Regions from separate parts of the Serratia aquatilis genome, predicted to be linked through region 2. Evidence: predicted binding sites of a transcription regulator. Region 2 holds the regulator's gene; each other region holds the start of a gene.
The links. The regulator PurR, encoded in region 2, represses purine synthesis genes. The targets are predictions, from matches to a motif close to CANGCAAACGTTTGCNTG.

Region 1 (3,937 bases), 520 kb from region 2:
GCCAGAGTTTCGAACTGCAGGCAACGGCAGTCCGCGTTGTTGGTTGGGTTGACGATCCTGATACTTATCCAATGGCGGCCAAGCGTCACAGTATCGAATATCTGCGTGAAGTTGCCCACCTGCGCCCACGCACCAACCTGATCGGTGCTGTGACTCGCGTTCGCCATACGCTGGCGCAGGCGATCCACCGCTTCTTCCACGAAAACGGTTATTTCTGGGTTTCTACCCCGCTGATTACCGCTTCTGATACTGAAGGTGCTGGCGAAATGTTCCGCGTGTCTACGTTAGACATGGAAAACCTGCCGCGTACCGATAAAGGCGCCGTCGATTTCAGCCAGGATTTCTTCGGTAAAGAAGCCTTCCTGACCGTATCCGGCCAACTGAATGGCGAAACCTACGCCTGTGCGCTGTCAAAAATCTACACCTTCGGCCCCACCTTCCGTGCCGAAAACTCTAACACCAGCCGCCATCTGGCCGAATTTTGGATGATCGAACCGGAAGTGGCGTTCGCTACGCTGGACGATGTTGCCAAGTTGGCCGAGAGCATGTTGAAGTACGTATTCCAGGCGGTACTCGATGAGCGTGCCGACGACCTGAAGTTCTTCGCTGAACGTGTAGATAAAGACGCAATTGAGCGCCTGAAACGTTTCGTTTCCTCCGATTTTGCTCAGGTCGACTATACCGAGGCGGTTGAGATCTTGATCGCTTCCGGTCAAACCTTTGAGAACCCGGTCTCTTGGGGCATTGACCTTTCGTCTGAACACGAGCGTTACCTTGCCGAGAAACACTTCAAGGCACCGGTAGTCGTCAAAAACTACCCGAAAGATATTAAAGCCTTCTATATGCGAATGAACGAAGACGGTAAAACCGTGGCTGCAATGGATGTCTTGGCACCAGGCATTGGTGAAATCATCGGCGGTTCACAGCGTGAAGAACGTTTAGACGTGCTCGACCAGCGTCTGGAAGAGATGGGCTTGAATAAAGAAGACTATTGGTGGTACCGCGACCTGCGCCGTTACGGCACAGTACCGCATTCAGGTTTTGGTTTGGGTTTTGAGCGTTTAATTGCTTATGTGACCGGGGTGCAAAACGTGCGGGATGTGATCCCATTCCCGCGCACACCTCGCAATGCGAGCTTCTAAGCGACAAACCTGAACGTTTTTTAAACCATTCAGAATAATCCAAAGGCCAGCCAAGCTGGCCTTTCGTATTTTTTATTATTGACCAATGTCACAAAGTTCCGTAAAATTTACAAATTGTAACACATGGTTTCTTTCTGAAACCCAAATACGACATTAGTAGCATTTTCGCTCTAGATTAACCTGCCCGTGAGTGGAACACTGCGTGCAGACACAGGACGACACCAAACTATCAACAATAGTTCCAAAAGAATTATTGGCGGCAGTGGCAAGGTGTCCGAATAACACAATGAGGGTAATAATAATGATGAAGCGCAACATTCTTGCAGTAGTAATCCCAGCTCTGTTAGCAGCTGGTGCAGCGAACGCAGCAGAAATCTACAACAAAGACGGCAACAAACTGGATCTTTACGGTAAAGCTGTTGGCTTGCATTACTTCTCTAAAGATACTTACAAAGAAGGCAATGACGGCGACAAATCTTACGTCCGTTTTGGTTTCAAAGGTGAAACCCAGATCAATAGCGAACTGACCGGTTACGGCCAGTGGGAATACAACGTTCAAGCGAACAAAGCTGAATCCCAGGGTACCGATGGCACCAAAACCCGTCTGGGCTTTGCTGGCCTGAAGTTTGCTGATTACGGTTCATTCGATTATGGCCGTAACTACGGCGTAGTGTATGACGTTGAAAGCTGGACCGATATGCTGCCAGAGTTCGGTGGTGATACTTACACCAATACTGACAACTTTATGACTGGCCGTGCTAACGGTGTTGCTACTTACCGTAACAAGAACTTCTTCGGTCTGGTTGATGGCTGGAACTTCGCTCTGCAGTATCAAGGCAAAAATGAAAGCCGTAAGCTGAAAGAGCAGAATGGTGACGGTGTTGGTGTTTCTACTACCTATGCCATTATGGATACCGGTATCAGTGCGGGTGCAGCATACTCTTCTTCTAACCGTACCGTTGCGCAAAAAGAGGCTGGCCGCAATTCAACCACCATGGCTGGTGGTAATGTTGCCGATGTATGGACCGTTGGCGTCAAGTACGACGCGAACAACGTGTACCTGGCAACCATGTATGCAGAAACCCGCAACATGACTGCATACGGTGACGCTGATACTATCGCAAACAAAACTCAGAACTACGAAGTGGTTGCTCAGTACCAGTTCGACTTCGGTCTGCGTCCATCTATCGCTTACCTGCAGTCTAAAGGTAAGAAATTGGGCACCACTTACGGTAACGACAAAGACCTGGTTAAATATGTTGAGTTGGGTGCGGTTTACTCCTTCAATAAAAACATGTCTACCTATGTTGATTACAAAATCAACCTGTTGAACGATAACGACTCTGGCTTCTACAAAGATAACAAGATCGCTACTGACAACATCGTAGCTACCGGTCTGGTTTACCAGTTCTAAGTTGTTAAACTGAATGGCGGTTGTTTGCCATTCAAGTTAAAAAACAGGGCTTCGGCCCTGTTTTTTTTTAGCGGTTTCAGCCATTTTTTATTCTGCTAAACTCCCCTTCCCCATCATTTTTTGTGCCGAAGCCACCGCTATCACAAGATCGATGTGTTTTTCTCGCAAACGGTTGGCAAAGGCGGCAACTGACGCTACCCTGATGCTTCTGTCCGCTTAACTCTAGGCCATGGAAGCATCTGACATGTTTGAAAAAATTATCGCTGCACCTGCCGATCCAATTTTGGGTCTGACTGACATTTTCCGCGCGGACGACCGCCCGAATAAAATCAACTTAGGGATAGGCGTCTATAAAGACGAAACCGGTAAAACACCGGTACTGACCAGTGTAAAAAAAGCTGAGCAGTGGCTACTGGAGAATGAAACTACCAAGAACTATCTTGGTATTGAAGGTATTCCGGAATTTGCCAGTTGCACGCAAGAACTGCTGTTTGGCAAGCAGAGCTCAATCATTACCAGCAAACGTGCGCGTACCGCTCAAACCCCTGGCGGTACCGGCGGCTTGCGTGTTGCGGCGGACTTTATTGCCAACCAGACCAGTGCTAAGCGTATCTGGATCAGTAATCCTAGCTGGCCAAACCATAAAAACGTCTTTGGTGCCGTTGGCCTGGAAGTACTGGAGTATGACTATTACGATGCGGCGAACCACGCATTAGACTTCAACGGCTTGCTCAATAGCCTAAAACAGGCTCAGGCTGGCGATGTGGTGTTGTTCCACGGCTGCTGCCACAATCCTACCGGTATCGATCCGACCGAAGAGCAATGGACGCAATTAGCTGAACTGTCCGTCGCCAATGGTTGGTTACCGTTATTCGACTTCGCGTATCAAGGTTTTGCCAAAGGTCTGGAAGAGGATGCTCAAGGCCTGCGCATCTTCGCTGCCAAACACCAAGAGCTGATCGTTGCCAGCTCCTACTCCAAGAATTTTGGCCTGTATAACGAGCGCGTCGGGGCATGTACCGTCGTAGCTGCTGATGCAGAAACTGCCGACCGTGCTTTCAGCCAGGTCAAAGCGGCTATTCGCGCCAACTACTCTAACCCGCCTTCGCACGGTGCGGCCGTGGTTGCTACCATCCTTGGTAACGAGGCACTACGCGCTATCTGGGAACAAGAACTGACCGATATGCGTCAACGTATCCATCGCATGCGTCAGCTGTTTGTTAACACCCTGCGTGAGAAAGGCGCGGAGCAAGATTTCAGCTTCATCATCAATCAGAACGGCATGTTCTCTTTCAGCGGGCTGACCAAAGAACAGGTTCTGCGTCTGCGCGATGAGTTTGGTGTTTATGCCGTCAATTCTGGCCGCGTTAACGTGGCTGGC
Region 2 (3,937 bases):
GCCCACACTTTAAGCAATCAGGCAATTGGCACGCTTTGGCTCTTTTTTTCACCCAGAAAGTTGCTAAGATTGATAACCACAAAATAACTATAACAACTCAGTTTTCCTCCCTCAGCCACTCGGCTGACGGTTTCGGAAGAGAAGTGCTGTATAAAAAGGAGAAAGCAATGTCGTTTGAATTACCTGCATTACCGTATGAGAAAAATGCTCTTGAGCCGCACATTTCTGCAGAAACGCTGGAATACCATTATGGCAAGCACCATAACACCTATGTGGTTAACCTGAACAATCTGGTGAAAGGCAGCGAGTTCGAAGGCAAGTCTCTGGTCGATATCGTCAAAACCTCTACCGGCGGCGTGTTCAATAACGCAGCACAGGTATGGAACCACACCTTCTATTGGCACTGCTTGTCACCGCAGGGCGGCAATGAGCCAACTGGCGTGGTAGCTGAAGCAATTACTAAATCCTTCGGTTCTTTCGCCGCCTTCAAAGAGCAATTCACCGATGCCGCAGTGAAAAACTTCGGTGCTGGCTGGACCTGGCTGGTGAAGAAACCTGATGGCTCGCTGGCAATCGTCAGTACTTCAAACGCAGCTACCCCACTCACCGGTGAAGACAAGCCTGTTTTGACCGTTGATGTTTGGGAACATGCTTATTATATCGACTACCGCAATGCGCGGCCAAAGTACCTGGAGAACTTCTGGGCACTGGTTAACTGGGCATTCGTGGAACAAAACCTGTCTTAATGGCAGGTGGATGACCCAAATAATAAGGCGCAGCATGCTGCGCCTTTCATTTTGTTGTTATAAATCAGTTCAATGCCGCGATAAAGCCAAAAACAATAATCACTGCCAGTGCGCTGACCGTGGTGAGCAATGACATTTTTAAATTCGTATCCATATCGTAATTCCCTCTCAGATTAGTGTTCTCAAGCATAAAAGCCACACGATTAATGCGTCAAATCATTTTCACACAGTTCGTGATTAAAATCTTGTTATCATTTCCCGACTTATAATACCGATTAGCTCTTCCACTTTTCTTCATTATGCGACAAAATCCGCAATTCACTACTGCGTACCAAAATGCCCCTCCTGTTAAAGCGGCTTACGACTTCAGCACTAAAAACTCAGTTTTCGCTTATCTGGGGAAAGTTCTACGCAGGCAAACGATTAACATCATACTTACATGCCGTAACATGTAGGTTCAGGAGTTATTTTTTACATGGCAACGATTAAAGATGTGGCCAAACGCGCTGGCGTTTCAACCACCACCGTTTCGCACGTCATCAATAAAACGCGTTTCGTCGCCGAAGAAACAAAAGCGGCCGTTTGGGCAGCAATTAAGGAACTTCACTATTCACCCAGCGCCGTTGCCCGTAGCCTGAAAGTCAACCACACCAAATCGATCGGTCTGCTTGCAACATCAAGTGAAGCGCCCTATTTTGCAGAGGTGATCGAAGCTGTTGAAAACAGTTGTTATAGTAAAGGTTATACGCTGATCTTGTGCAACTCACATAATAACCTTGATAAACAACAGGCCTATCTGGCGATGTTGGCGCAAAAGCGTGTCGATGGTCTGCTGGTCATGTGCTCGGAATATCCGGAAAAGCTGTTAGGCATGTTGGAGGATTACCGCAATATTCCCATGGTAGTGATGGACTGGGGCGCAGCTCGTGGTGATTTCACCGATACCATTATCGATAATGCGTTTGAGGGAGGCTATCTGGCAGGGCGTTACCTGATTGAACGCGGTCATCGCGATATCGGTGCCATTCCAGGCCAGCTCGCGCGTAATACCGGGGGTGGGCGCCATCAAGGCTTCTTGAAAGCAATGCAGGAAGCCAATATCGACATCCGTGAAGAATGGATCGTTCAAGGCGATTTTGAACCTGAATCCGGTTACAAAGCGATGCACAAAATCCTGTCGCAGAAACATCGTCCTACTGCCATCTTTTGCGGTGGTGACATCATGGCAATGGGGGCTATCTGCGCTGCAGACGAATTGGGGCTTCGCGTACCGCAAGATATCTCAGTGATCGGCTACGATAACGTCCGCAACGCACGCTATTTTACCCCTGCGTTAACTACCATCCATCAGCCTAAAGAGCGTCTGGGAGAGATGGCCTTTACTATGCTACTGGATCGCATCATCAGTAAACGCGAAGAATCTCAGGTTATTGAAGTACATCCAAAACTTATTGAACGCCGTTCGGTAGCCGATGGACCTTTCATCGATTATCGCCGCTAACCGTTATTACCGGGAGCCTCTGGGTTACCCGGTATTTTTTCGCTCAACCACTCCTGATTGAGTGTTTCACTGTCTCCCAGATAATCTATTAGCCAAGCCATTACGGGTGACTGCGCATTTTGCTGCCACGTGAGACAACAGGCACTGGGAGGAAATGGCTCGAGCAGTTGCAGAACAACCAGTTCACCGCTTTGTACCAATGGCAGGACTCGATGCGCAGGTGCCATTCCTACGCACAGCCCATTACGCAGACAATCCACAGCAGACACCCAATCCGGCACGGTGAGACGCCGCTGGTTATCCAGTGCCCAGGTTACACGCTTCGGCAAATTTCGTGACGTATCCTCTAGCAAGAGTGAAGGATATGGCCGTAGCTGATCGTTTCTCAGTCGTCCTTCTAGACGAGCCAAAGGATGGGTTGCATTTACTACACACAACCAGTCCATAAACCCCATGTCGCGGAAAGCGAAACCGCCACCTACCGGCACAGCACTTGTTGCACCAATGGCCATCTCAGCGCGCCCGTCAACCAGGGCATCCCACACGCCGTTGAACACTTCTGGCTGGACAATTAACTCCACATCAGGGAAATGACGATAAAAATCGATGATTAATTGACGACTACGCCGTGGTTTGACAATAAGATCGACCGCAATCCTTAACTGCCCACGCCAACCATTAGCAACTTGCTGGCACTGTCGCCGAGTATCAAGCATTTTTTTGATAACAATCCGTGCTTCCTTGATAAAAAGGGCTCCGGCGGGAGTCAGTGCCACATCGCGATGGCGCCGCTCAAACAGTGGCACGGCCAGCCATTGTTCCAACTGCCGCACCGTGTAGCTTACTGCAGAAGGAACTCGATGAAGTTCTTGCGCTGCTGCACTGAAACTCCCGGTACGAGCAACGGCGTCTACCACATCGAGTGAATATTCAGACCACATAATTTTGCCTTCAATTTTTTTAACAGCACCTTGCAAATATTACCGTTTCACAAGCAGAGATCCAGCCGAGTACACTTGCCGGCGCTAAAAAACCTGCGACAACAAAAATTTAACGAGAAAGACATGCGAAACTTTGGATTTATGTTTTACCTGGCTGGTCTGAGTATGCTGGGTTATCTGGCTACCGATATGTATCTGCCAGCCTTCGGCGCCATGCAACAGGATTTACAAATTTCCGCCGGTGCTATCAGCGCCAGTTTGAGTATTTTCCTTGCCGGTTTTGCTTTTGCCCAACTGCTTTGGGGACCACTGTCCGATCGGTTGGGCAGAAAACCGGTGTTGTTGATCGGTCTGACACTGTTCGCTGTTGGCTGCCTGGGCATGCTGTGGGTGCAAAATGGTGCACAACTGTGGGCTCTGCGTTTTCTGCAGGCCATTGGGGTCTGCTCTGCGGCCGTAACCTGGCAGGCGATCGTGGTTGATCGCTACCGCGAGGGTAAGGCAAATCGTGTCTTTGCTTCCATTATGCCACTGGTTGCCCTTTCCCCTGCCTTGGCTCCGCTGCTCGGCGCATGGCTGCTCAATCATATGGGATGGAGGGCTATCTTCGCCGTGCTGCTCGGCATAACGGCATTACTGATCATTCCAACTTTATTACTTAAAGACACTAGGCTTGTGCCTTCGTCCGACAAAAAGCCAGGGCTAAGTTTTTTGCAGATTTTGAAATCCCCAATATTCAGTGGCAATGT
Region 3 (3,937 bases), 2.6 Mb from region 2:
GCCAGTATCACCAGTCACCAATACATCCAGCGAATCAATGACGCCAACTAATTGCGGCAACGTCGTTTTACCCACGTAACTAATCAGCCGCTGCTGTTGGCTACTATCCAGTTCAGCAGTCAACGTATCGATCAGATCCTGATCGGCTTTAGAACCAATAACCACTACATCGATCTTATCGTCATAACGATCGATCAGTTGTTTGGCCAACTCGGTAAAATATCCCACTGGCCAGCAACGTTCACGGGTAGAAGCTCCCATATTGAAGCCAATCCTTGTCCGCCCGGCAGGTTTGGCTAATTTCTCGAACGTACAAGGAATTTCCATCTCAATTTTGGAGCGGTCACCACCCAAAAATTGCATCAGATCCAGCTTACGCTGGATCAAGTGACCATCAAAATTCAGTGAACAACTGATCACCCAGGAATCTATTCCCTTTGGCAAAGTAAGGTAATTGTCTCTCAGGATATATTGGCAGCCCGCCAAAACCGCACTGATAATATCGTAAGGCAAGTGACCATGCAGGATCACAGCCAGTTCAGGTCGGTTTCTTCGCAGTTTATATACCGCTGATAACATGTCCTTGAATTTATTGTTCCAGAAAATCACTTCATCAAAACAGGCGTAGTCTTTCACCATCCCGTAATTAACGGTACCAGCCACCAGGGTGATATGTGCCTCAGGATAACGCTCACGCAGTGCACGCATGGCTGGGGTGTTGAACATAAAATCCCCCAGCGCGGTCGTGGAATACACCACAATCCGTTTGAACGGGTAGTCTGCTCGTAACGACTCTCTGGGTTTAATATTGCCGAACAGCAAACTGTATGCAGATAAAAACCAGTGCGCGTACTTCAATTTTCTGATCTTCATGTCATTAACCAGCGTTCACCTGTTTTTGATAATACTCAGCCAACGTCATGCCAATCGTACGTGGCAGCAACCAGTCAAACAGCTGCTCCAATTCGCGATACAGCGCTTCAATATCCTGCTGGTTTTTAAACGTCGGGCTGCCTCCGGGCATAAACTCGGAAGAGTGCAGCATGAATTCAACATAATCATGCCCCTGTGCCAGAGAGCGCTCAACCACCAGCTTCATCTGCTCCAGATTGTTACCCGTTGGGCGCAACCAATGCACTGACGGCGAGCGTTTTTTGCCCCGCAGTCTGTCATAACCCTGCTTTACCGCATTCATCAGCGCGGAGTGCTTGTACTGAATACTCATCGGGACTTCCAGTAAGGTCGAATTACCGGGCCTGGCAATGTCAGTTGGGTCGATGAAGTAGGCTTGCGACGGAAAATGACGGTAATCAGTTCCCCCGTTACCCCGGGGATCGCCCGGCGAATACTGCCAATTCACGCGCGGCGTGACGGAGCAATCAACCTGATAGCCATATTCCAGCAACAATGCGGCATAAAACTCATTAAACGCCCAACGCCCGGCCCGATGGCTAAGCATCTTGGTCTGGAAAGTATCCTCCAAGAGTTTGGTCATATGATCGACCTTGGCTCTAATCTGGTCAGCCGGGTATTCGATCAGATAGGGTTTATGCCGCCAGTCATCATCAGTGAGCGGCATCAGCGGCGGACTGTTCCATGCGTGCAGATGCATACCAACCTCACCCGTTCCACGAGCAATCACATCGCTGGCAAATTCAACGTACTTTGCATCCACCGCCATTTCATAGTTGGTAAGGTAAACCGGCTTGAAGGCATATTTTTCGCACAGCGCCTGAAAGCGTGGTAGAAAACGTGTGTTTTCGGTCGAAATGCGGTCGTGGTTTTGCCACAGATTATCGCCTTCAGTATCAATGGTGATAAGAAACGCCGGTTTAGTCATAAATATCTAGCCTGATATCAACAGAACTTATTATGTTACGCAGCCCGTTTCCTCAGGGCAAACGACTTTACTGCCCCAAATGGACAATATAGCGTCGTATTCGTCACCATGAGCCGTTATTTTTGCGGCGACAGGCAAGAAAACCGGGCAATGGTAGCCACATGCGATCCGGTCATTTAGAATCAGGCACTGGTTTCCCTGAAAGCGACTCATGATGAACGACGTGCCAGCCTTAGCTTCTGTATCACCAGTACAACGTATTCTGATTGTTAAACTTCGCCATCATGGCGATATGCTGCTGACCACGCCGGTGATTAATACCCTGCGGCAAAACTATCCCAGCGCACAGATTGACGTACTGCTATATAAAGAAACTCAGGATATGCTGGCAAGTAACCCAGCGCTGTCGCAAATATTTGTCATCGACCGCCAATGGAAAAAGCAGGGTACCAAAGCCCATTTGCGTCACGAACTGAACCTCATCCGTCAGTTGAAGGCACAACGTTACGATCTGGTACTCAACCTGGCCGATCAGTGGCGCAGTGCGTTGATTACCCGCCTCACCTGTGCGCGTATCCGCCTGGGTTTTGATTTTCCCAAACGCCGTGGCTTTCTGTGGCGCCATTGCCATACCCAGCTAGTCCCTGTGTCTGAACATGCACATCAACATACCGTTGAGCAAAACCTTTCACTGCTGCAACCCCTTCACTTGCCCGCTATCAGCCAGCAAGTGACCATGAGTTACAGCCCGCAAGACTGGCAAGCCAGCAGCGAACTTTTGCAACAAAATGGCGTCACAGGTAACTATATCGTGGTACAACCCACTTCGCGCTGGTTCTTCAAATGCTGGAGCGAAGAAAAAATGGCGGCCACCATCAGTGCGCTGCAAACTGAAGGCCACCAACTGGTGATCACCTCCGGGCCGGATGCCAGAGAACAAAGCATGGTGGCGCAAATTTTAGCTCAGTGCCCGCAGCTTGGTGTGGTATCGCTGGCAGGGCAGTTGACTCTGCGGCAATTGGCGGCCCTGATCGATCATGCCAAACTGTTTATTGGGGTAGATTCGGTTCCCATGCATATGGCAGCGGCGTTACAAACGCCTTGTATCGCTCTTTTCGGGCCATCCAAACTGATATTCTGGCGCCCCTGGCAGGTTATCGGCCAGGTGATCTGGGCCGGGGACTTCGGCCCTCTGCCCGATCCCGATGCCGTCAATACCGGTACCGATGAGCGTTACCTCGACCTTATTCCTACAGACGTGGTGATTGAAGCCGCGCGGAGCACGCTTGCATGAAAGCATTTCGTTTGGCGATTGTCCGCCAGAAGTATCGCCCGGACGGCGGAGCAGAGCGTTTCGTATCCCGAGCATTGGAAGCGTTGGAACAACAAGATCTGGATCTGAACGTTATTACCCGCGAATGGCAGGGCGATATCAATCCGAATTGGCACATCCATCTGTGCAATCCAATGAAACTCGGGCGCATCAGCCGTGAGCGCGGCTTTGCTGAAGCGGCAAGGGCAATATGGCAGAAAGAAAAATTCGATCTGGTGCAAAGCCATGAGCGCATTCCTGGCTGCGATATTTATCGCGCGGGTGATGGTGTCCACCGCCGCTGGTTGCTGCAGCGCGCCCGTCTGCTCCCCGAGTGGCAGCGTAAATGGTTGTTCTCCAACCGCTATCACCGCTATGTGATGTGCGCCGAACACGCGATGTACTCGGCACCAGAACTGAAAGCGGTGATATGCAACGCGGAGATGATCAAGCGGGAAATCATCGAGGCTTTCGGTGTGCCTGCCGATAAAATTACCGTGATCTACAACGCCATCGATAACCAGAAGTTTTTACCGGCAAACGAGCAACTGCGGCAGCAATTGCGGGCGCAGTACCAAATCCCACAACAGGCGCACTGCCTGATTTTTGTCGGTTCAGGCTTTGAACGAAAAGGTCTGGCGGCTGCCATCCGCGCCGTCGCCGCAACCGACAGCTATCTTTTGGTTGTCGGCAAGGATAAGGCAGAGAAACGTTACCGTTCGCTAGCACAATCACTGGGTTGTAGTGACCGGGTCCGGTTTATGGGCGTACAGAAACAAACTCTG
Region 4 (3,937 bases), 1.2 Mb from region 2:
CAAACGCCTGCTGCGTGGCACGTTATGGTGTGAGTTCGCTTTGTTGGGGCTGGTCGCTGGTATTGCGGCGGCGGTGGGAGCCGAGGCGGCATTATGGTTGTTGCAGACCAAGGTGTTTGACTTCCCGTGGTCACCAACGCCGGTACTGTGGTGGGCGTTACCGTTGCTGAGTGCCTTGTTGCTCTCGCTGTGTGGCGGTTGGTTGGGAGTACGTCTGCTGCGTGGGCAGGCACTGTTCCGCAGCTACGAAGGTTAACGAGGTAGAGAATGGGTTCAGTGTTGCTGAACCCATAGTTTTATCGCTGTAAGCCTGTTACCCGAGCTTCTGCTGCGCCCAGGCTAAACCTGTTTGGTATTCAGTGGGCAGCAAGGGGACCAGTGCCAGCAAGGTTTGCTGTAAATAGGCGGCATCCGGATCATTGAGGTTCAGGTGCCCAACCTTGCGGCCTTCACGCACTTCTTTTTCATACCAGTGTAAGTGCACCAGCGGCAGGGACAGCCATTGCTGCTTAACCGGCGTACCAATCAGGTTGACCATTACGGAAGGCGTATTTACCACCGGTTTTGGCAGTGGTAACCCAAGGATGGCACGCAGATGCAGTTCAAACTGGCTGATGGAAGCCCCATTTTGCGTCCAATGGCCGCTGTTGTGAACGCGCGGTGCCAGTTCGTTGATCAACAGATGATTGCCAACGATAAAGCACTCCATCGCCATCACGCCCACGTAGTTCAGTTCGTTGAGAATGGCTGCCAGCATATGTTCCGCCTGCTGTTGCAGAGCCTGATCTGGCTGCGGCAAGGCGACGCTGGTGCGCAGAATACCTTCTTCATGCAGGTTATGCGTCAGCGGGTAGAACACCGATTGCCCATCATGACCACGCGCACCGATCAGCGACACTTCACCCGAGAAGTTGATGCCCTGTTCCACGATGCATTCGCCATAGGCATCTGCCGGTAATTCGTTTTGCTGGCCGGGGCGTATACGCCATTGACCACGACCGTCGTAACCGCCAACGCGACGTTTAACAATCGCTAGTTCACCCAATGTGGCAAATACCTGCGGCCATTCGTTTGGATTGGCCAGCAGTTGCCAGGGGGCGGTGGCCAACTGAAGTTGGTCGAGTAGTTGTTTTTGCGTCAGGCGGTCGGCCAGGCGCGGGAAGATATCGCGGTTAACAAAATTGCTGTGCGTGGCTAACTCGCGTGTTAACGCCGTCTCTGGCCAACGTTCGATCTCTGCGGTGATCACCGCTTGCTGGTAAGGGACGGCTTCCGGTTCGGCATCAAGACCTACCGGATAAACCGCAATACCTAATGGCTCGCCAGCCTGACGCAACATACGTCCTAACTGACCATTACCCAATACGCAAACCGGCTTCATGCTTCCTCCCGCGGATCTGGATTGTTCAAGACCTCATCGGTTTGCGCTTGACGCCACTCGGCCAAACGCTGTGCCAAGGCGGCGTCATGCAGTGCCAAGATCTGCGCGGCCAGCAGCCCCGCATTTGCCGCACCGGCTTTACCGATGGCGAGCGTACCCACTGGAATGCCACGCGGCATCTGCACAATGGAATAGAGGCTATCGACACCGTTCAAGGCAGCACTTTGTACTGGCACGCCGAGAACTGGAACCAGCGTCTTCGCCGCTAACATGCCGGGCAGGTGTGCCGCTCCGCCAGCGCCAGCAATGATCACGTCCAAACCCTTGGCGCTCGCCTGTTCAGCAAAACTGAACAGTTTATCTGGCGTTCGGTGGGCGGAGACGACTTCGACATGAAACGGGACTTCGAGCAGGGTTAAGACTTCAGCCGCGAACTGCATGGTGGCCCAGTCACTTTTTGATCCCATTACGATTGCGATTTTAGCCTCAGCATTGGTAGCTGAAGAAGCGTTTGCTCCCATGAGGGTATGGCTCCTGTGATTGGACAAACGTCGGCCAGTTGCCTGCAACGGCATGCCGAATGAGGGCGTAGAGCATATCATGGGTACACGGCGAGGAAAACGGTTGCGTAGACGGTTTTCCTCGTCAAAAGGGGGAATGTTTGTTTAGCCGTAAATCAGAAAGGGAATTGAATCAGCTCGACGGCATCTGCCGAGACTTTAATCATTGAGCCTTCGCGATGCCAGGCTCCCAACACGGCACGATGGGCTTCACCGCGACTTAAAGCCAGTTTATGCACTGCCGGGCGATGGGTATGGCCGTGGATCAGCCAATGGACATCGTGGCGCAATAAGGCTTGCTCAACGGCTTCTGGATTGACGTCCATAATCGCTGCGGATTTGTAGCGGTTGGTTTGCTGACTGCGTTCACGCATCTTGGCAGCAATCTTCAGGCGCCAGCGTAAGGGAAGGGCAAGAAACACTCGTTGGATCCAGGTGTTATGCACTTTTTGGCGGAACTCCTGGTAAGCCTGATCGTCGGTACACAGCGTATCGCCGTGCATGATCAGCATCCTGCGGCCATAGAGTTCGACAACTTGTTCTTCCGGCAACAGCGTCAAACCGCTGATGGCGGCAAAACGCTTGCCTAACAGGAAATCGCGGTTGCCGTGAATAAAGTAACAAGGTACACCGGCATTCTGTAGTGCCTGCAGCGCGGCGGCAATCTCGCCATGCAAAGGGGCCGGGTCATCATCACCAATCCAGGCTTCGAATAGATCGCCCAGAATATATAGCGCGTCTGCGTGAACGGCTTCACGCTGCAAAAAACGCAGAAAACCGGCAGTGATTGCCGGTTCCTGTTCGCATAAATGCAGGTCCGCGATGAACAACGTGTTCATGCAGTTGCGTTTACTCGCTGACGGTAACGCTGTTGATGACAACGTCTTCAACCGGAACGTCCTGATGCATGCCGCTACGGCCAGTTTTCACCGCTTTAATCTTGTCTACTACATCCATGCCTTCAGCCACTTCAGCGAACACACAGTAACCCCAACCTTGGGCATTCTCGCCACGGAAGTTCAGGAAATCGTTGTCAACAACGTTAATGAAGAACTGTGCGGTTGCGGAGTGCGGATCGTTGGTACGCGCCATCGCCAGAGTACCACGGGTGTTTTTCAGCCCGTTGTTGGCTTCGTTTTTGATGGTTGCTTTGGTGTCTTTCTGACGCATTCCTGGCTCAAAACCGCCGCCCTGAACCATAAAGCCATTGATAACACGGTGGAAAATCGTATTGTTGTAGAAGCCTTCACGGCAATAGCTCAGGAAGTTTTCAACGGTAACTGGCGCTTTATCAGCAAAAGTTTTGATCACGATGTCGCCGTGATTGGTGTGGAAAGTAACCATAGTTTTAGTCCTAACAAGATGAAGTGAAATGTCACACAAGGGAGGCGCGTGAGCAATCAGACCGCCTTTATAACATATCTCTATTAACGAGTCAGCAGCGGTTGGAGTGCAGCGCTGCAGAACTAGAAACGGACGTTGTCACATTAACCTGAAAGACTTAACGCTGATTTTAAGCAACTTTTAGCCAGTGAAATTGGCAATCCATGGGCTTGACCTTGCAATAGAATAGTCTTCGGGTTTCAATACGCGCAGTTAACCCGAAAAATATTGTTATCACGCACACAGACGGAATATCCCGATGCTAAAGATTTTTAATACCCTGAGTCGTCAAAAAGAGGAATTCAAACCAATTCATGCCGGTAAAGTTGGTATGTATGTGTGCGGGGTAACCATTTATGACCTGTGTCACATTGGCCATGGGCGTACCTTTGTTTCTTTTGACGTGGTGGCTCGCTACCTGCGTTATCTCGGTTATTCGCTGAACTATGTACGTAACGTGACCGATGTGGATGATAAAATCATCCGTCGTGCGGCAGAGAACGGCGAAACTTGCGATCAACTGACCACGCGCATGCTGGCAGAGATGCACGCTGATTTCGATGCGTTGCTGATCGAACGACCGGATTTAGAACCGCGTGCCACCCACCATATC

Region 1: a site for PurR is predicted at 2,718-2,735, ahead of SAQUA_RS14835 (amino acid aminotransferase). Genes of this name have one in related genera too.
Region 3: a site for PurR is predicted at 2,024-2,041, ahead of rfaQ (putative lipopolysaccharide heptosyltransferase III). Genes of this name have one in related genera too.
Region 4: a site for PurR is predicted at 1,995-2,012, ahead of purE (5-(carboxyamino)imidazole ribonucleotide mutase). Genes of this name have one in related genera too.

Annotation. Positions count from the first base shown of each region.
Region 1 is NZ_CP173186.1:3,252,570-3,256,506, forward strand. Features, by position in the region: gene asnS (asparagine--tRNA ligase) at 1-1,142, shown strand, start outside; gene ompC (porin OmpC) at 1,444-2,556, shown strand; gene SAQUA_RS14835 (amino acid aminotransferase) at 2,801-3,937, shown strand, end outside.
Region 2 is NZ_CP173186.1:2,731,465-2,735,401, forward strand. Features, by position in the region: gene sodB (superoxide dismutase [Fe]) at 168-746, shown strand; gene SAQUA_RS12285 (YnhF family membrane protein) at 811-900, opposite strand; gene purR (HTH-type transcriptional repressor PurR) at 1,222-2,247, shown strand; gene punR (DNA-binding transcriptional activator PunR) at 2,244-3,188, opposite strand; gene punC (purine nucleoside transporter PunC) at 3,312-3,937, shown strand, end outside.
Region 3 is NZ_CP173186.1:5,292,425-5,296,361, forward strand. Features, by position in the region: gene SAQUA_RS24050 (glycosyltransferase family 9 protein) at 1-873, opposite strand, end outside; gene SAQUA_RS24055 (polysaccharide deacetylase family protein) at 878-1,840, opposite strand; gene rfaQ (putative lipopolysaccharide heptosyltransferase III) at 2,052-3,134, shown strand; gene SAQUA_RS24065 (glycosyltransferase family 4 protein) at 3,131-3,937, shown strand, end outside.
Region 4 is NZ_CP173186.1:3,896,972-3,900,908, reverse strand. Features, by position in the region: gene ybbP (putative ABC transporter permease subunit YbbP) at 1-256, shown strand, start outside; gene purK (5-(carboxyamino)imidazole ribonucleotide synthase) at 314-1,381, opposite strand; gene purE (5-(carboxyamino)imidazole ribonucleotide mutase) at 1,378-1,902, opposite strand; gene SAQUA_RS17625 (UDP-2,3-diacylglucosamine diphosphatase) at 2,058-2,780, opposite strand; gene ppiB (peptidylprolyl isomerase B) at 2,791-3,285, opposite strand; gene cysS (cysteine--tRNA ligase) at 3,584-3,937, shown strand, end outside.